3 regions of the Cryobacterium sp. TMT1-66-1 genome follow, and region 3 is predicted to be linked to each of the others. Evidence: riboswitches for the same ligand, from Rfam matches in the RefSeq annotation. Region 3 holds a riboswitch; each other region holds the start of a gene.
The links. A riboswitch is a leader RNA that binds a small molecule or an ion and turns the genes downstream of it on or off. The one in region 3 is predicted to bind thiamine pyrophosphate.
Positions count from the first base shown of each region.

Region 1 (6,238 bases), on a different contig from region 3:
ATGCCACCCTCGACCTGGCGCACATTCTCATAGCCGCGGCGCTGTAGCTCAGCCAGGACAGCAGCAGAACGCGGCCCGGCCTTGCAGTGCACGATGATGTCACGGTCGCGGGCGAGAACGACCTCCCCCGAGAGGATGCCGCCTTGCGGCACGAGCAGCGCGCCATCGATGTGCACGGTGTCGTACTCTTCCGGTTCCCGAACATCGATGAGGTCGAAGTCGAGCTCGCTGCGCGCCCGGGCAGCGAGCAGGGTGGCTAGTTGCTGCACCGAAATCGCATCCGTGGTGGATGTTCCGCAGAACAGGTCATAGTCGATCAGCTCGGTGACCGCTGCGGTGGCCGGGTCGCGTGCGATGCTGATTTCGCGCCAGGTCGCGTCGAGGGCGTTGAAGAGCACGACCCGGCCGAGCAGCGTGCGACCCACCCCGGTGATCAGTTTCACCGCTTCGGCGACCATCGTGGCGCCGATGGTTCCGCACAGCATTCCGAATACGCCGCCCTCGCTGCAGCTCGGCACCGAGCCGGCCGGCGGGGCTTCCGGATACAGGTCGCGGTAGGTCGGGCCGTGCGTGTTCCAGAACACGCTGACCTGCCCGTCGAAGCGCAGAATGGACCCCCAGACACACGGTTTGTCGAGCAGCGCGGCGGCATCACTCACCAGGTAGCGGGTGGCGAAGGTGTCGGCGCCGTCAATGATCAGGTCGTACTGGGCGAACAGGTCGAGGGCGTTCGCCGACGACAGCCAGACATCGTGTTGGTGCACGGTGACGAGCGGATTCAGCTCGGCGACGGCCGCCGCGGCGGACGCCAGTTTCGAGCGGCCGAGGCCCGAGGTGCCGTGGATGATCTGGCGTTGCAGGTTGCTGAGATCCACCGTGTCGTGGTCGACGATGCCGAGCGTGCCGACCCCGGCGGCCGCGAGGTAGAGCAGCACCGGCGAGCCGAGACCGCCGGCGCCGATCACGAGTACGCGCGCATTTTTCAGCCGCCGCTGGTTGAGCGGGCCGATCTCGGGCAGCAGAATGTGGCGCGAGTACCGCTCGCGCTCGGCCGCCGTGAGGGCCGCGCCGGGTTCGACGAGTGGCGCGAGAACGAGCGTCACAGGTCGGGCCGCCCGGCCATCGGTGACGACGCCAGGGCCAGCTCACGCCGCGGGATGCGGCCGGCCAAGGAGGCACGACGGCCAGCGATCACAGCGTGCCGGAAGGCGTCAGCCATGAGAACTGGGTTCTGTGCGCGCGTGACCGCGGTGGCCAGCAGCACGGCATCGCAGCCCAGCTCCATCGCGAGGGCCGCGTCAGAGGCGGTGCCGATTCCGGCGTCCAGCACCACCGGAACGCCGGCGCGGGCCACGATCAGCTCGATATTGTGCGGGTTGAGAATGCCGAGGCCTGTGCCGATCGGCGCCCCGAGCGGCATCACGGCCGCAGCGCCCAGGTGTTCGAGCCGCAACGCGAGCACGGGGTCGTCATTCGTGTAGGCGAACACCGTGAAGCCCCGCGCGACGAGCTGTTCGGTGGCCTCGACCAGCTCGACCGCATCCGGCAGCAGGGTCTGCTCGTCGGCGATGACCTCGAGCTTGATCCAGTCGGTCGCAAGCGCCTCCCGCGCCAGCTCGGCGGTGAGCACGGCCTCGCGAGCGGTGAAACAGCCGGCCGTGTTGGGCAGCACGCGGATGGAATTCTCCACCAGCAGCTCGAACAACGAACCGGTGGCGGCCACACTGTGGCGCCGCATTGCGACGGTGGTCAGTTCGGTTCCGGAGGAACGCAGTGCAGCCCCGAGACCATCGACGCTCGGGGCTCCCCCGGTGCCCATGATCAAGCGTGAGGTCAGCTCAACGCCGTCAATGACGAGGCTGTCCGGGGTCGTCGGCACGGTCATCCTCCCTGCACCGCGGTCACGATTTCGATCTCATCGCCCGCTGTCACCGCGGTCGACCACCAGAGGCTGCGCGAAACGACCGCGGCGTTGCGGGCCACGGCCACCCCGACGCGGCTTCCGTCGACTGCATGGCCGTCGGTCGCGATGGCCCGGCCGGTGATCTCGGCCACGAGGTCGGTCACGGTGCTGCCCGGTTGAACAGATCGTTGCTGGCCGTTCACGGCGATGGTTACGGTCACGAGTGGCCTCCTTTCAGTGAAACGGATGCGGGAGCGCGGCTCGAAAATCGGTCCGGTCGAAAGGCCCGCCACCGATCGTCGGCGATTCCCTCGATGAGCTGGAGACAGTGCTCGGCGGCGACCGGGGTGAGCAGTACGCCGTGGCGGAAGAATCCGGTGGCGACAATGAGGCCGGAAATGTCACCGTCAGCGCCCCCGACGCGACCGAGGAACGGCGCGTTGTCGGGGGTTCCGGGCCTGGCGCGGGCGGTCGTTTCGATCAGTTCGAGTTCACTGACCGCGGGCAGCAGCACCTGGGCGTCTCGCAGCAGCTGATAGACGCCGCCGGCCGACACCACGCCCGAGCCGTCTTCGCGCTGGGTGGCTCCGATCACGAGCGTTCCATCGGTGCGCGGAACCAGATATACCGGCACACCGTGCACCAGTCCGCGAACGGTGCAGGTGAGCAGGGGTTGCAGGTGCTCGGGCACCCGCAGCCGAAGGATGTCCCCGTAGACCGGGCGAAGCGGCAGGTTGAGGTGTTCGGGCAGCCCGCCCAGTGCTGCCGCTCCGAGCCCGTTGGCCACGACCACCTCGGTGGCTGTGACCGTTGAGCCGTCGAAAAGGGCGACGCCGGTGACGCGGGAGGAGGCATCCGCTGAATTCTCGTGCAGCAACCCGCTGGCCTGCACGCGTATGACGGCGTCCTGGCCGTGGCGCGCGAGCTCCAACTGGATGCACTCGGTGAGCCGGCGCGGGTCGACCTGATGGTCTTGCTCCACCACAAAGGCGCCAGAAATCTGGGGGCTGAGCAACGGTTCGAGCACCCGCGCTGCGCGAACGGTGATGGCCTCGACGCCCAGTCCGTTGACTACCTGCACGCCGTGCAGGTCGGCGAGCGCCTGCCGGTCGGCCGCGTCTGCGCCCACATTCAGGGTTCTCGTACGCTGGTAACCGGTCAGGTAGCTGTCGGGCGCGAGCGAGTCGATGAAGCCGGGATACAGGTTCGAGGAGGCGAGCATGAGCTCGAGCAACGCCTCCTCCTGGTAGTGCAGTTCGCTGACCGCGGCGAGCATTCCGGCCGCAGCAAAAGTGGCACCACCGGCCGGATCCGGGTCGATGACGGCCACCGTGCGGCCGGACTGCGCTACAGCCCAGGCGATGCCGAGCCCGATCACGCCGCCGCCGATGACGGCTACGTCGACCGTACGCTGTGCGCGCCGCTCACTCATCGTGTGCACCGAGGCCGGGCCGAAGCCCTTTAGGGTTGGTCGCATGGACCCGATCACCGCCCGGCTGTATCTCTGCACCGATGCCCGTACGGAGCGCGGCGATTTCGCCGACTTCGTGACGGCCGCGTTCGCCGGCGGGGTCGACATCATCCAACTGCGGGACAAGACCATCGATGCCGCCGAGGAGCTCGACTATCTCGAGATTCTGCGTTCGGTCGCCGACCGACACGCCCGGCTCTGGGCGGTCAACGACCGCGCGGATATCGCCGTTCTCGCTGGAGCGCCGGTTTTTCATGTCGGCCAGACGGACCTGCCGCTGCCCGCCGCCCGCACGCTGCTCGGCGACGCGGCCCGCATCGGCTTGTCGACCCATACCACCGGACAAGTGGATGCCGCTCTCGTAACTGACCGTCTGGATTATTTTTGCGTCGGCCCGGTCTGGGCCACGCCCACCAAACCCGGTCGGGCAGCGGTCGGAACCGGTCTGTTGCGCTATGCGGCCGAGCAGAGCGCATCCGCTGGCAGCCTTCGCCCGTGGTTTGCGATCGGCGGGATCGACCTCGGCACCATCGACCAGGTGGTCGAAGCCGGCGCCACCCGGGTGGTCGTGGTGCGCGCGATCACCGACGCCGATGACCCGACGGATGCCGCCGAGCGGCTTCTCGCCAGCCTCCCGCCGCTCGGCTAGTCGCGCCCACGTCGTCGCCCCGTTCATCTCATGCCCGCAATCAGGGCAGAATTCGCACGGTCGAAAAGTCGATGAAAGTGGTGGATCGGCCCGTTTCCCTGCCCGACCTCGAGCTCGTCGGCGTGGGCCAGGGCGTCGTGGAGCCAGTCTTTCACTTCGGCCAGGGACTTCGCCCAGTTACCGGTTCTGGCCTGCACCGTGGCCATCGCCGAGGAGAGTGAGCATCCGGTGCCGTGGGTGTTTGTGGTGCGGATGCGCGGCAGGGCGACCTCGACCACGCACTGGGCAAGCAGCCCGTGGGTGTTGACCAGGGCATCTGGGCAGCTCGTTTCGTTGAGATGGCCGCCCTTGACCAGTACGGTAGCACCCGTGCTGTCCGACAATCGTTTGCCCTGCGCGAGGGCCTCCGCCCAGTTGGCGGCCGGCGGCTCAGCGAGCAGAACGGCCAGCTCGGGAACGTTGGGCGTGACCAGGTCAACGTGGCAAATCAGGTCGCGCAGCGCCTGCTCGGCTGCCGGGTCGAGCAGGCGGTCGCCGCTCGTTGCCACCATCACCGGGTCGAGTACGACCAGCGGCGGACGGCACCGGAAGAGCCAGTCGCGCACCTCGGTGATCACATCGAGCTGCGCAAGCATGCCGATCTTCACGGCGTCGATGGTCACATCGTCACTGACAGCGTTCAATTGCTCGCGCAGAAAATCGATCGGCGGGATGTGAACCGAACGCACCCCGCGCGTATTCTGCGCCACCAGTGCACTCACCACAGCCATGCCGTAGCCGCCGTTGGCCGCGATGCTCTTGAGGTCGGCCTGGATGCCGGCACCGCCGGTCGGATCGGTACCCGCGATACTGAGGACTCGGGGAATCTGCCGCAGGGCAGGCTGGGTTCGATCGATCATCCGTGACATTCCTTCGCTAGTACTAACTAGACAGGTTCAACGGGTATTGATCTCAGCACGCACAGTCTGTGCGGCACCCCGTGTCAAGACTCCAGCCTATACGCGCGCCGGCCGTCAGCACACAAGGGGTCGGGCGGCCGCAACCGCCCGCCCTGGTGACACGGATCTAGTGCACCGACTTGCGCTCGTAGAGCGCCCGTGACCAGACGTAACTAACGGCCACGATCACGACGCACCACCCGATGGCGAACACGGGGTTCCAGCCGAGTGGGGTGCCGAGCAGCAGCCCGCGAGTTGTCTCGATGAACGGAGTGAAGGGCTGGTACTGTGCGAACCACTGCAGCCACACCGGCATCGAGTCGGTCGGCACGAAGCCGCTGCCGAAGAGCGGCAGCACGGTGAGAACGAGGGGCATATTGCTCGCCGTTCAGGAGTTTGTCGACCGCCGAAAACTGGCCGGTGCGGCCGATGACGGCGCGCACGCCGTCCTGGTCGCGCACGTCGAATGTTGATATTTCCCCATTGGGTACGGGCCCACACCGTAACGGCCTGCTCCGATGCCTCCGGAGCGCTCTCGCCGACGAGCTCATTGCGCACGTGGCCATCTTTCGACGACAGGTCGAGCCAGGCCGGCACGCCCGGCTTGACGCCGATGGTGACCTGGCCGAATCCGCTCTCGACCTGCACGGAACCGCATGAAACCTCCCGCAGCGGGATGCTCCCGTATGCGGTCTTTGCCGAAACGGATGCCTGCACTCGCGTGATTTCCAGGTCGCCGTAGGACAGTTTCGCGTCGAGGTCACCGCCGACTTCATCGATCTGCGCGCTGCCGTGGGACGCTTTGAGTACGGCGTCGCCGGAGACCGTTCCGACCCGGATCTGGCCGTGGTCGGCGGTGATGTCGGCCGCACCCTGAATTGTGCGCACCGTTGCGTTGCCGTGTCCGGCGCGCAGGGACAGGTCGCCGGTGGTACCGAGATCGACCGGACCCATCGAGGCTTTGAGGCGGGTGGCCCCGAGTCGGCCGACCGTTCGGACCCCGCCCACCGAGACCTCGGCGGTGAGCCGCGACCCGCTCGGCAGCAAGTCGCTCGGCCGCAGCGCGCGTATCTGCGCTGCCGTTGTCGGCGGCATCCGCTAGCTGGTGCTGCAGGTCGTTGACGTACTGTCCGAGTTCCATATCACCATGGTGATACCACGGCGGTTAGTCATAATAATGTCATGCTGGTCGGGGCTTCGGCCGACAGCTCGCGGAGCGCCGCCAGATGGCCGTCGATGGCCGCGCGGCCGCGCCGGGTGAGGGCCACGCTGGTGGT
Region 1 is NZ_SOGP01000010.1:36,803-43,040, reverse strand. Features, by position in the region: gene moeB (molybdopterin-synthase adenylyltransferase MoeB) at 1-1,103, opposite strand, end outside; gene E3T29_RS08450 (thiazole synthase) at 1,100-1,885, opposite strand; gene thiS (sulfur carrier protein ThiS) at 1,882-2,124, opposite strand; gene thiO (glycine oxidase ThiO) at 2,121-3,335, opposite strand; gene thiE (thiamine phosphate synthase) at 3,379-4,023, shown strand; partial or broken gene thiD (bifunctional hydroxymethylpyrimidine kinase/phosphomethylpyrimidine kinase) at 4,089-4,931, opposite strand; TPP riboswitch at 4,914-5,013, opposite strand; gene E3T29_RS20205 (ABC transporter permease) at 5,089-5,337, opposite strand; gene E3T29_RS20200 (hypothetical protein) at 5,358-5,621, shown strand; partial or broken gene E3T29_RS20195 (DUF4097 family beta strand repeat-containing protein) at 5,628-5,915, opposite strand; gene E3T29_RS20470 (hypothetical protein) at 5,932-6,063, shown strand; gene E3T29_RS08410 (transcriptional regulator) at 6,131-6,238, opposite strand, start outside.
Region 1: another riboswitch for thiamine pyrophosphate. It lies ahead of thiD (bifunctional hydroxymethylpyrimidine kinase/phosphomethylpyrimidine kinase); the one in region 3 lies ahead of E3T29_RS19360 (3-oxoacyl-ACP reductase).

Region 2 (6,238 bases), on a different contig from region 3:
CGGGTGACGAATCCAGTTGTCATGCTGACCTCCACTGTTGGAATGTAACCATGGTGCCCGCATGCCGATGGGCGGGGTAGCCGCGTGTGGAGTAGACATTTACCCCCAATCTCGGGGGATATTCTCAGGGTGCGGTGTGGTGCCCCGTTCCGAGCGATAACCGCGCGCCCTGCGGGCCGTTCAGAACCAGGGCGATGGCCTGATTCGGGATCTCAAAGACCAGGGTTGCCAGAACGGATGTTCCGGCCGCCGCCTCCCGCTGATGCGGGCGAGCCCGCCGGGGACGGCGGTCGTGTCGCCAAACGCGGTGCTGGGCTTCGCGCCGTCGTCGAGGCGAACCAAACGCAGCGTCGCGTTTGTGGGAGTCATGGCGGAATCTTGGTGCCGGCACCATGGGAAAACCCTGCTGGGGTGATTGGGTCACCGCTTAGCTACTGATGGTTTCCGGGCCCGGGCCGGGAACGGGTTGGACGTTGCAGTGGGGGTTAGTGGTGCGGCGGCGGGGCGGGGGCGAGAATGGCGAGAACCATGAGACGGAGTGTACCCGGGTGCGCGCCAGACCTGACCGGGCCCGGTCCCGGAAACTGGGCCCATATTCTAGGCCGGGCCCGGGACTCACGGATTGGTGTCCACCGTCAAACTGTGCGTGCCGGCCGATCGCGCTGGCCCGCACGCACAATTCGGCCAGCGCCGGCGCGTGCCGCTGGCCGCGCCATCAGCTTCCGCGATCAGTGCTCGTCGGCTCCGAGTACGCGCAACGGCAGGTAGACCGAGCTACCCATCCTGGTGAACTCAGCCGATTTCTCCGCCATCCCGGCCTCGATCGCCTCGAGGCTGGTGAGGCCGTTCTCTGCGGCGTACACCCGAACATCTGCTGAAATGCGCATGGAACAGAATTTGGGACCGCACATGCTGCAGAAATGGGCGGCCTTGGCCGGGCCGGCGGGCAGCGTCTCGTCGTGAAAGCTTTGCGCGGTGTCGGGGTCGAGCGAGAGCGCGAACTGGTCGGTCCAACGAAACTCGAAGCGGGCCCGGCTGAGGGCGTCGTCGCGTTCCTGCGCGCGCGGATGCTGCTTGGCCAGGTCGGCGGAGTGGGCGGCGATCTTGTAGGTGATCACTCCGGTCTTCACGTCGTCGCGGCCCGGCAGGCCGAGGTGTTCCTTGGGGGTGACGTAACAGAGCATGGCGGTGCCGGCCTGGGCGATGATGGCCGCGCCGATCGCGCTCGTGATGTGGTCGTAGGCCGGGGCGATGTCGGTGGCGAGCGGGCCGAGCGTGTAGAACGGGGCTTCCTCGCAAAGTTCCTCCTCGAGGCGCACATTTTCGACGATCTTATGCATCGGCACGTGGCCGGGGCCTTCGATCATCACCTGCACGCCGTAGGATTTGGCGACCTTGGTGAGCTCGCCGAGGGTGCGCAGCTCGGCGAACTGGGCCTCGTCGTTGGCGTCGGCGATGGAGCCGGGACGCAGCCCGTCGCCGAGCGAGAAGGTCACGTCGTAGCGGCGCAGAATCTCGCACAGCTCCACGAAATGGGTGTAGAGAAAGCTCTCCTGATGGTGGGCGAGGCACCAGGCGGCCATGATCGAGCCGCCGCGGGAGACGATTCCGGTCACCCGATTGGCGGTGAGCGGCACGTAGCGCAGCAGCACTCCGGCGTGCACGGTCATGTAGTCCACGCCCTGCTCGCACTGCTCGATCACGGTGTCGCGGTAGATCTCCCAGGTGAGCAGGGCCGGGTCGCCGTTGACTTTTTCGACGGCCTGGTAGAGCGGAACGGTGCCCACCGGAATGGGCGAGTTGCGCATGATCCACTCGCGGGTGAGGTGGATGTCCTTGCCGGTGGAGAGGTCCATCAGGGTGTCGGCGCCCCAGCGGGCGGCCCAGACCATTTTTTCGACCTCTTCGGCGATCGACGAGGTCACGGCGGAGTTGCCGATGTTCGCGTTGATCTTCACGGTGAAGGCCTTGCCGATGATCATCGGCTCGCTCTCGGGGTGCATGCGGTTGGCCGGAATGACCGCGCGGCCGCGGGCTACCTCGTCGCGCACGAGCTCGACAGAGACGCCCTCGCGGGCGGCGATGTAGGCCATCTCCGGGGTGACGATGCCGGCCCGGGCCCAGACCAGCTGGGTCGCAGCGCCGTCGATGGGCAGCGGATGCTCCCACCCGGCCCGGGTCTTCGGCAGCCCCTTCTCGAGGTCGATCGTGGCCGTGTCATCGGTGTATGGGCCGGACGTGTCGTACAGGTCGAAGTGTTCGCCGTTGCTGAGGTTCACCCGGCGAACCGGAATTTCGAGCCCTGGCCAGGCCGGCACCGGTTCGTAGCGTTTGCTGCTGCCCTGGATCGGGCCGGTGGTGACGGTTTCAGACATGGAGATTTCGTCAAGTGTGCGCATGTTCTCGAACTTCCTACGCCGGCATTACCCGGACAGGTTCAACGGTCGACGGCCCTGGCCGTCCTCTCAGCTCGCTGGTGCGCGCTCCCGTGGGTTGTGTGTCTTCTGACTCCTTCACCCTAGCGTGAGTCCTGTCCATGCTCGCGGCGGCCGGCGTGCTGGCGGCGCGCCGGGCATCCGTTCAGCGGGCGAGGGAGGCGAGTTCGGCGCGGGTCGAGGCGCCGACCTTGCGCAGCAGGTTGGCCACGTGAAACTTCACGGTGTTCTCGCTGATGGTCAGCGCCTCGGCAATCGCCTTGTTGCGCGCGCCCGACGCCACAAGCTCGAGCACGCCGCGCTCGCGCGGGCTGAGGCCCCAGGCTGCCGCCGCCGAAACGGATGCCGTGGGCGCGTCGAGCGGCAGCGACACCGCCATCTCCGACCCCCAGCCGGCGGTCGCCTCGACACCCAGCGTTCCGCTGAGCGCCACGACGCGGGCGGCCAGCTGGCGAACGCTCGGAACCTCGGCGTCGAGGTCGCCCGGTCCGTCGTCGCGAATGCGAATCAGCAGGTTGCTGCCGTCGCAGTCCCACTGAACGCGCACCCGCGCGACCCCGGTCTGCTCGACCAGGGCGAGCACGGCGCCGCGCACGATGGCCCTGGCCTCGTGGGCGACTTCGCCGGGCAGCGCGCGGCCGTTGACCGGCGGCTCGATGAACTGCACGTCGAGGTCGCCGAAGCGCACCAGCGGACGCAGGTCATTTTTGAGACGTTCGAAGGCGCGGGCAACAGGTTCTTCGGTGAGGCTCCGGTCGAGGTCGCTCACCGCGCGCAGGGCGACCATCGCCGCGGCGGCGAGTTCGGTGGCCTTCTGGCGGGCAGCGGTGTCACTCGTGCTGCTCGAGCGCAGCACGGCGAGCAGGGATTCCAGCGTGGTCGCGTGCGCGTCCGTGAGGTCGGCGATGAGCTTGGAGCGTTCGGCGGCCATGCTGCGCGCGGTCTGCACGGGTGAATCGGCGAGGAAGGTCATACGGATAGCCTATCCGAACCGTCCGTGGAGCCTGCCCGGAGCCATTCGTTTGGGTAGTAAAACCATTCGTTTGGCGGGCCGCACGCCCACTCGAAAGAGTGAAGTATTGACCCATGACCGAAACTACAACCACCCCCACCACAGCGGATGCCCTCGGTCTCATTTTCGCCGAGAATGGCCGCGTCGTGGACGCGCTGCGGGCGGCATCCGCTTCTGTGGTGCTGGATGACGCGGCGAGTCTGCTCGCTGTGGCACCGCGGGTGTTCGTGCTGGGAGCCGGCCGTTCCGGGCTGGCATTGAAGATGACCGCGATGCGGCTCATGCACCTGGGCCTTGACGTGCACGTGGTCGGCGAGGTCACCAGCCCGGCGATTGCGCAGGGCGACCTGCTGCTGGTGGCCAGCGGATCCGGAACGACGGGCGCCATCGTGCGCGCCGCCGAGACGGCTCACGGTGTGGGTGCGAACGTTCTCGCGCTGACCACGGCGCCGGAGTCGCCCCTCGGGCACCTCGCCGCGGTGACCGTGGTCATCCCCGCGGCCGCCAAGCAGGACCACGCCGGGCAGGTGTCGGCGCAGTACTCGGGCGGGCTGTTCGAACAGTCCGTGCTGCTGGTGGGCGACGCCCTATTCCACACGCTCTGGCAGCGAAGCGGTGCGACGGCCGCCGAGCTCTGGCCGCGTCACGCCAACCTCGAGTAACAAACCGGATAGGGCCCAGGCCCCGTCCTGAAAACCACAGACCGCTTACCCCAACAGAAAGTAGAACCCCATGAAGCTTCAGGTAGCAATGGACGTACTGACCACCGACGCCGCGCTCGCGCTCGCCGCGCAGGTCGCCCCGCACGTCGACATCATCGAGCTCGGCACCCCGCTGATCAAGGCCGAGGGCCTGCGCGCCGTCACCGCGATCAAAGCCGCGCACCCCGACAAGATCGTCTTCGCCGACCTCAAGACGATGGATGCCGGCGAGCTCGAAGCCGACATCGCCTTCGCCGCCGGCGCCGACCTCGTGACGGTGCTCGGCACGGCCGGAGACAGCACCATCATCGGAGCCGTCGCCGCCGCGACCAAGCACGGTAAGGGCATCGTCGTCGACCTGATCGGCGTTGCCGACAAGGTCACCCGCGCCCGCGAGGTCACCGCGCTCGGTGCCCAGTTCGTCGAAATGCACGCCGGACTCGACGAGCAGGCCGAGCCCGGATTCTCGCTCGCGAAGCTGCTCAACCAGGGCGAAACCGCCAAGGTTCCGTTCTCGCTGGCCGGTGGCGTGAGCCTGGCGACCATCGCCTCGGTGCAGCGCGCCGGCGCATCCGTTGCCGTCGCAGGCGGCGCCATCTACGGCGCCGATGACCCGGCCGCCGCCGCTGCCGCCCTGCGCGCCGCGATCATCTAGAGTCGCGTCTTCTCGGTGCCGTCCCGCTTCGCGCGGGGCGGCACTTTCGCGTTAACGTCCCGGTCGCATCAAGCGGATGCCCGCGCCACGCGCCGGAATCTCGGTGGGCGCCGCTAGGCTGGTGGCGCCCAGACCAGGTGGCGGCATCGTCGCCGCGAGAGGACGCGCACCCCGCATGACCAGCACAATTTTCGACCGAGCCCGGCCCGCGGCATCCGTTGTCGCAGCCTCACTCGTCGGCACCCGGCAGGGCTCCTTCTGGCTCGACGACCTCGCGCCGCGTGCGAACTACCCTCGGCTCTCCGGCAACCTCAACTGCGACCTGGCGATCGTCGGCGGCGGCTACCTCGGCTTGTGGAGCGCGGTGCTGGCCAAACAACAGAATCCGGCGGCGCGCGTGGTGCTGCTGGAGGCGCGCACGGTCGGCTGGGCGGCATCCGGTCGCAACGGCGGTTTCTGCGAGGCGAGCCTCACCCACGGCGAAGAGAACGGGCGCACGCGCTGGCCGCAGGAGATCGACCGGCTGACCGAGCTCGGTAATGAGAACCTCGACGAAATCGAGCAAGCCGTGGCCGCACTCGGCCTGGACTGTGATTTCGAGCGCACCGGCGCCATCGACCTCGCCATCGAGGAGCACCAGGTGGAGTGGCTGCGCGAGGAGACGGCCGACGAGAACACCGTGTTTCTCGACCAGGCGGCCGTGCAGGCCGAGGTCGCGTCTCCGACCTACCTGGCCGGGGTCTGGCACAAGCGCAGCAATGCCCTCGTGCATCCGGGCAAGCTCGCCGCCGAGCTGGCTCGCGTGGCCACCTCCAGCGGGGTCGAAATCTTCGAGAACTCGCTCGTGCAAAACCTCGACACGACCGGACTGACCGCGGCGCAGGGCACCCGGGTTGTGACTGCGGGCGGCTCCGTGACTGCCCAGAAGACGGCTCTGGCCACAAACGTCTTTCCGTCGCTACTCAAGCGCAACAAACTCGCAACCGTGCCGGTCTACGACTACGTGCTCATGACCGAACCACTCAATGCCGACCAACTCGCCGCGATCGGCTGGCAGCACCGGCAGGGGTTCAGTGACCTGGCTAACCAGTTTCACTACTACCGGCTGAGCGCCGACAACCGCATTCTGTTCGGGGGCTACGACGCCGTCTATCACTATGGGCGTAAAGTACGCAGCGGGTATGAGAACCGCCCCGAGACCTTCGCCAAGCTCGCGAGCCACTTCTTCACGACGTTTCCGCAGCTGGCCGGGGTGCGTTTCAGCCATAAGTGGGCCGGTGCCATCGACACCTCCACGCAGTTCTGCGCGTTCTTCGGCCAGGCGCGCGGCGGGCGCATCAGCTACGCGGCCGGATTCACCGGCCTCGGGGTCGGCGCCACGCACTTCGCCGCTCAGGTCATGCTCGACCAGCTGGCTGGCCGCGCCACCGAGCGC
Region 2 is NZ_SOGP01000009.1:332,453-338,690, forward strand. Features, by position in the region: gene E3T29_RS07365 (BTAD domain-containing putative transcriptional regulator) at 1-23, opposite strand, end outside; gene E3T29_RS19605 (hypothetical protein) at 181-369, opposite strand; gene thiC (phosphomethylpyrimidine synthase ThiC) at 729-2,399, opposite strand; TPP riboswitch at 2,393-2,501, opposite strand; gene E3T29_RS07380 (LuxR C-terminal-related transcriptional regulator) at 2,581-3,408, opposite strand; gene hxlB (6-phospho-3-hexuloisomerase) at 3,522-4,109, shown strand; gene hxlA (3-hexulose-6-phosphate synthase) at 4,180-4,803, shown strand; gene E3T29_RS07395 (FAD-binding oxidoreductase) at 4,979-6,238, shown strand, end outside.
Region 2: another riboswitch for thiamine pyrophosphate. It lies ahead of thiC (phosphomethylpyrimidine synthase ThiC); the one in region 3 lies ahead of E3T29_RS19360 (3-oxoacyl-ACP reductase).

Region 3 (6,238 bases):
GCTTTGTCGGCGACGTCGCCGACCGCGTGGAGGTGGCGCAGGTCGACACGATGACCTCCGACTTCTCAGGCGTGCCCTTCGAGGTCGGCCAGAGCTACCTCGTCGGCGCAATCGATGGAACGATCACGGGATGCGGCGTGACCGGGGCTGACAGTGCCGAGCTTCGCGCGGTCTACGACGCAGCGTTCCCGGGCTGATCCGGGCTCGCGAGAGCGGTCGGGAACGCTGCGTGGTATCGTCCCATCGGCGTCAGACGGTGGGGAGAGGCTCACACAGCATCCGGTTGAACGAGAAATCGCTCCGGGTCGATTCAGGTGGGTACATGATGGGCGTTTGCTTGATCCTGAACCGCAACGATGGCCATAACTTGTTGTCGCGAGCGTCGGCCGCCACAGCGAGAATCACCTAGTACATAATTTTTCGGGTTAAGGCTTCCTCTGCACCAGTAAGCGCGGTCTACCCACCCGACATCGTTTTACGCCGACCATCGCGAGTTCTGGCACTACATGGACCTGATTGTCGATCCTGTCTCTATGTGCCCGATGAAGGTTAGCTCCTCGTCGAACAACAGTCCCTACTGTTCACCCTCGCCGACATGGAGACCGAGCTGCAAGCGGCGAGAGGACTGCTTCGACGCGCGGCCTGGCGTCGGCGGCGGACTTCGCGATCGCCGAACCAATTCTTGCCACGATGGGGGCGCGCATCGTGCACTGCGGCGACCCGAGCGCCGGACAAGCCGCAAAGATCTGCAACAACATGATCCTCGGCATCTCAATGATCGCCGTCAGCGAAGCATTCGTGCTCGGTGAAAAACTGGGCCTCACCCACCAGGCGCTCTTCGATGTCGCGTCCACGGCATCCGGTCAATGCTGGGTGCTGACCACCAACTGCCCCGTTCCCGGCCCGGTATCCACCAGCCAGGCCAAGCCCGGACGCAGCGGAGCGACTTACCAATCCACGGCTCGTCACTCACGGGAGCTCACAGCGCGGGTATCGGAATTTCTCGGACAGCATGGCCCTTGTACCAGCTATGACTACTATCGCAATCATCGGAGCTGGCTCAGGACTCGGGGCCGCCGTCGCGCGGCGATTCGGGGCCGAAGGCTTCACCGTCGCGCTCATCGCCCGCCACCAGGGACGCGTAGATGCCCTCGCCGCCGAACTGCTGGCCGAGGGCATCTCAGCACACGGCTTCGTCGCCGACGTGCGCGATCCGACCTCCATCACCCGCACTCTCGAACAGGTCGCAGAAACTCTCGGCCCGATCGAGGTACTGCAATACAGCCCGTTGCCGCAGAAGGACTTCATGCGCCCGGTTCTGGAGACCACTCCCGCCGACCTCGTTGGCCCAATCGAGTTCTCCATCTACGGACCCGTCACCGCCGTGCATCAGGTCCTCCCCGGCATGCGTTTCCTCGGCGCTAACCGAGGCACCATCCTCTTCGTCAACGGCGGATCCGCCGTGACCCCGGGCCGCAATGTCACCGGCACATCAATCGCATTCGCTGGACAGGCCGCCTACGCACAGCTGCTCAACGAGGCCCTCGGAGAAGAAGGAATCCAGGTCTCCCAGCTCATCATCGGCGGCCGCATCATCGCCGGCGATCCCGAGAAGGACCCGTCAGTGCTCGCTGAGCACCTCTGGAACCTTCACAGCCGTCGCGATCGCTTCCGCCACCAGATCAGCGCTGACTAGAAAGCGTCGTTCACTGTCAGGACGCGAATTTTCCGGTACCAGGCGGTTGCGTATACTCGTTTTCAGCGACACGGGGTGCCGACTGCATGACGGTCGGCTGAGATGACACCCGTTGAACCTGATCTAGTTCGAACTAGCGAAGGGATGTCACGGAGAATTACGTGCACTGCTTTGGTGCCGGATCTCGTCCTTTCGCCTTACCCAAGGTGAAGAAAATCATGCAAATAGCAGAACAGATTGTCCTGGTCACTGGCGGCGCACGCGGCCTGGGTAAAAGCATCGTGCACGCTTTCGCGGCTCTGGGCGCCCGGGTGGTCATCAACTATCGCAACAGCGCCGCAGCGGCGGAAACCTTGGCTTCCGGCTATGGGCCTGAACACGCTCTTGCCGTACAGGCCGACGTCACCGACCCGGCCCAGGTCGCGGCAATGCTCACGCAGGCGCAGGCACATTTCGGCTCCAGCGTGACAACGGTGGTCAATAACGCGTTGGTCGATTTCAGCTTCAACGGCGACGCCCGCTCCGGCGCTGCCGACATCAGCTGGGACGAATTCCAGGCGCAATTCTCGGGCAGCGTCCGCGGTGCCCTGAACACAACCCAGCAGGCGCTGGCAGGCATGCGCGAGGTCGGGTTTGGCCGCATCATCAACATCGGTACCAACCTGTTTCAGAACCCGGTGGTGCCCTACCACGACTACACGGCCGCCAAGGCCGCCCTGCTCTCCCTAACCCGCACCCTCGCCTCAGACCTCGGCCCGCACAACATCGCCGTAAACATGGTCTCCGGCGGGCTGCTGCGCACCACGGATGCCAGCGCGGCTACCCCCGAGGACGTGTTCGACTTCATCGCCGCCTCCACCCCGCTACGCAGAGTGACAACCCCGGCCGAATTTGCGGATGCGGTACTCTTTTTTGCCTCCCCCTGGGCGCGGTCGGTCACCGGGCAGAACCTGGTCGTCGACGGCGGCCTGGTAATGAACTAGGGCAGCGCCGGCCAGGTCAGCCCCACACCAGCTCCACTTCAATGCGTTCCTTATGGGTTGCGGCCACCACGGCGCCGCCTGGCGGCGGCCGCAGTCGCCCATCGAGCAATTGGGAGCTGCCCGGCCCCGTTCGCGGCGTAGGTCCTCGTCCGGCAGGTACTAAAGCCCCGGGGGAGTGACCGACTTGCTAATGCTGAGACCGGGGCGGCGACGGCCGGAAGTCTGCGAGGTTGACCGTGGATCCTGACGCGCGGGCGGGCGGGTGGGCGGGTGACGTGGCGACGAGCAGCCTCCCGGCGGGCCAGGATACACTCCTCGACACATGGAATTGAATATCGATGGCGCACCAGCACGGTGCGCTCCGGTTATCGTGTGAGCACGTGGATCTCCGCTGAGACAGCGTTCCTTATGATCTTGTGCCGACCTGGATAACGGCCATTGCGACCGCAATTGCTGTCGTCGTCGCCAGCTTGTGTACCTATCGGTAGATTCGGTTTACATCTGGCCAAATGCGTGAAGCTGCGACCACCGTTCCATTACTGGCCAGACCCCGGTTAGGCGCGGGCGGTAACCGGCAAGGATTCGGAAATCTCATCGGACGGTAGATCCTTGCGCGCCCAGTAGCTGGCGAGCACCGAACCCGATACGTTATGCCAGACCGAGAAAATTGCCGCTGGCAGCGCGGCTACCGGGTTGAAATGCGCCACGGCTAGGGCGGCAGCCAGGCCGGAGTTCTGCATGCCCACCTCGAAGCTGAGAGCTCGGCGACTGGCGACCGGAAGCCCGAACAGACGCCCAATGTAGTACCCAAGCGTCAGTCCGAGGGAGTTGTGCAGGATCACGGCGACGACCACGAGCACGCCAATCGACAACAGCGTGGAGGCACTGGCGGCGATGACGGCCGCAACCACGACGGTGATGCCGGCTACCGACAGCAGCGGCAAAACATCGAGAAAACGGTCCACCAGGCGCGGCACGATCATGCGCAGCACGAGCCCGAGCACTACCGGAACCAGCACGATCTGCACAATCGACACGAACAAAGCGCCAGCATTGACGGGCAGGGACTCTCCCACGAGCACCAGCACGAGCAGCGGCGTCAGCACGGGGGCCAGCAAAGTCGAAACGGACGTCATCGCCACAGACAACGCGGTATCGCCCTTAGAGAGGTAGACCATCACGTTGGACGCTGTACCTCCGGGCACAGAACCGACCAAAATCATGCCGGCCGTCAGCATGGGCGAAAGCCCCAGCGCGACGGCAATCCCGAAGCCGAGCAACGGCATCACGAAGAACTGGGCCGCAACGCCCAGCAGAAGCGCCCACGGCCGCCTGGCAATAATCGCGAAGTCAACCGGGCGCAGCGTCATACCCATTCCCAGCATGATCACGGCAAGTAGCCATGGGATCGCCACGGTCAGGCCGGAAAATGCGTCGGGGACAGCAAGCGCCAACGCTCCCGCAGCCAAAACAATAACGGCGAACCAACGCCCGACGAATGCGCTGACAGTTCTGATGCGGTCCATGATGAAACCATACCCACAATGGGCAGAAACCTCATGGCCGGCAGGTGCGATGGTGAACAGGAAGCGCGAACAGTTTGCCCACGATTCTGACCGGTTTCAACACGACAAACATGCCGCCTGCGCAACCTCACTTCTCAAAGCTGGCATCTGAACCCCTTGCAGAGCCGCCGGCCTGGTTCGGGTACACGCCGAGCGAGATTAGGTGTGTGCTCCCGTTCGAGGTGGTGAGCTCCACACAGGGATAGTTCTCTCCCGGCGCGATTCCCTCTCGCACAGCGTCAGCGAAGGCGTTTCCTCGATCGAGACGACCGGGTCGAGGTTGATCCAGACGTCGTCGGTCGTGGCACTCACGTAGGGACGGTGCCGGGAGTCATCGCGAGCGGGAAAGCCATTCAGGGCTGCTTGGGCGGCGCGTTCAGCCCGCCTTGCGGCGCGGTGCACGGCGATAGCTGCATACCGTGCTGCGGTGTGTGCACATCGAGTGAACAATAGGCCAAATTTGTGTCATAACGATAGGGTCGAGTAAGTCCCCGCCGTAGCGTGGTGATGTCAATGTCGAAATCACAGGTTTGGCTCGGGGGCGACTTTTTTGGTTGTACCGGGCTCAGAAAAGGACAACCAATTGAATAAGCGCACCATCACCGCGAGCTCCTTCACGCTCGCCCTGTTGAGCATCGTGGTATTGACCTCGTGCAGTGCCGCGACCGATACTGCCGCTTCCGGCGACGCCACTGGAACGCTCATCGTGTACACGAACTCCAACTCTGATGGGCGTGGCGAATGGATCACGGAGCAGGCCGCCGCTGCCGGCCTGGACATCGAGATCGTAGGCCTCGGCGGCGCCGACCTCGCCAACCGGATCGTGGCCGAGAAGAATAATCCCGTGGGTGACGTGGTCTTCGGGTTGAACAACATGTTCTTCGAAACGCTCAAGGCCGAGGAGGCTGTCTCCGCGTACACACCGGCCTGGTCCGGCGAAGTCGACAGCACCGCCGGCGACGCGGAGGACGGCGTATTCTGGCCGTTGGTTGAACAGGCCATCGTTATGGCCTACGACACCAACACGGTCAGCGCAGCCGATGCGCCCACCGAGATCGCCGACCTCTGGGACGGCGACCAGTACACCGGTAACTACGAAGTGAACACTGCCCTCGGCCAGGCGACACCACAGCTGGTGCTCGCGGGCCTTCTCGCTCCCTACGCGGACGAGGACGGCGACCTGGGTATATCCGACGATGGCTGGGACCAGGTGCAGGCATACTTCGGGCACGGTTCCCCTGCCGTCGAGGGCACCGACCTGTATGCCCGGTTGATCCGCGGTGAGGTCGATTTCGGCGTGATTCCGAGCAGCGGTATCACGAGTCGTGATACCGAGTACGGCACGGTCACCGGAGTCATCAGCCCCGAAGACGGTGTTCCGTACGTCACAGAGCAGATCGCCGTAATTAACGGCACTCCGCGCCAGGAGCAGGCCGAAGAGTTCATTGACTGGTTCGGTAGCTCCGACGTGCAGGGCCAGTTTGCGGCCAAATTCGCCGCTTACCCCGTGAACACCGAGGCCCGCGCTCAGGCGCTCCCCGCGGTCGTCGAGCTGATCGAATCACTGCCCAAGCAAGACATTGACTGGGCACTGACCCGGGAGCACATCGGCGAGTGGGTCGAGAAGACCGAGCTCGAGTACCTTCCCTAACGGTCATCCGCGCCGACGAGCGCCGACCTCCATCACCCGCCACAAGTCGCCGGGTGCGGCTTCGTCAACAGCCGCACCCGGTGGGAGTTCATATGATTAGATTTGACCACATCGAAGTGCGTTTCGGCGAACACACCGCCATTCCCGATCTCAATTTGGAGGTGAAGCAGGGTGAGTTCTTCACCCTGCTCGGGCCGTCCGGATGCGGGAAAACCACCGCGCTACGCACACTCGCCGGCTTCATCGAACCGACGAAAGGCGAGATCTATATCGATGGCCAGGCCGCGACGAAGCTTCCGAGCGAGAAGCGCAGCGTGGGAATGGTGTTTCAGAACTACGCCCT
Region 3 is NZ_SOGP01000025.1:135,400-141,637, reverse strand. Features, by position in the region: gene E3T29_RS19380 (hypothetical protein) at 1-197, shown strand, start outside; partial or broken gene E3T29_RS20810 (hypothetical protein) at 596-664, shown strand; partial or broken gene E3T29_RS19370 (NAD-binding protein) at 658-945, shown strand; gene E3T29_RS19365 (SDR family NAD(P)-dependent oxidoreductase) at 1,031-1,696, shown strand; TPP riboswitch at 1,758-1,858, shown strand; gene E3T29_RS19360 (3-oxoacyl-ACP reductase) at 1,915-2,679, shown strand; gene E3T29_RS19355 (bile acid:sodium symporter family protein) at 3,234-4,205, opposite strand; gene E3T29_RS19350 (extracellular solute-binding protein) at 4,828-5,895, shown strand; gene E3T29_RS19345 (ABC transporter ATP-binding protein) at 5,988-6,238, shown strand, end outside.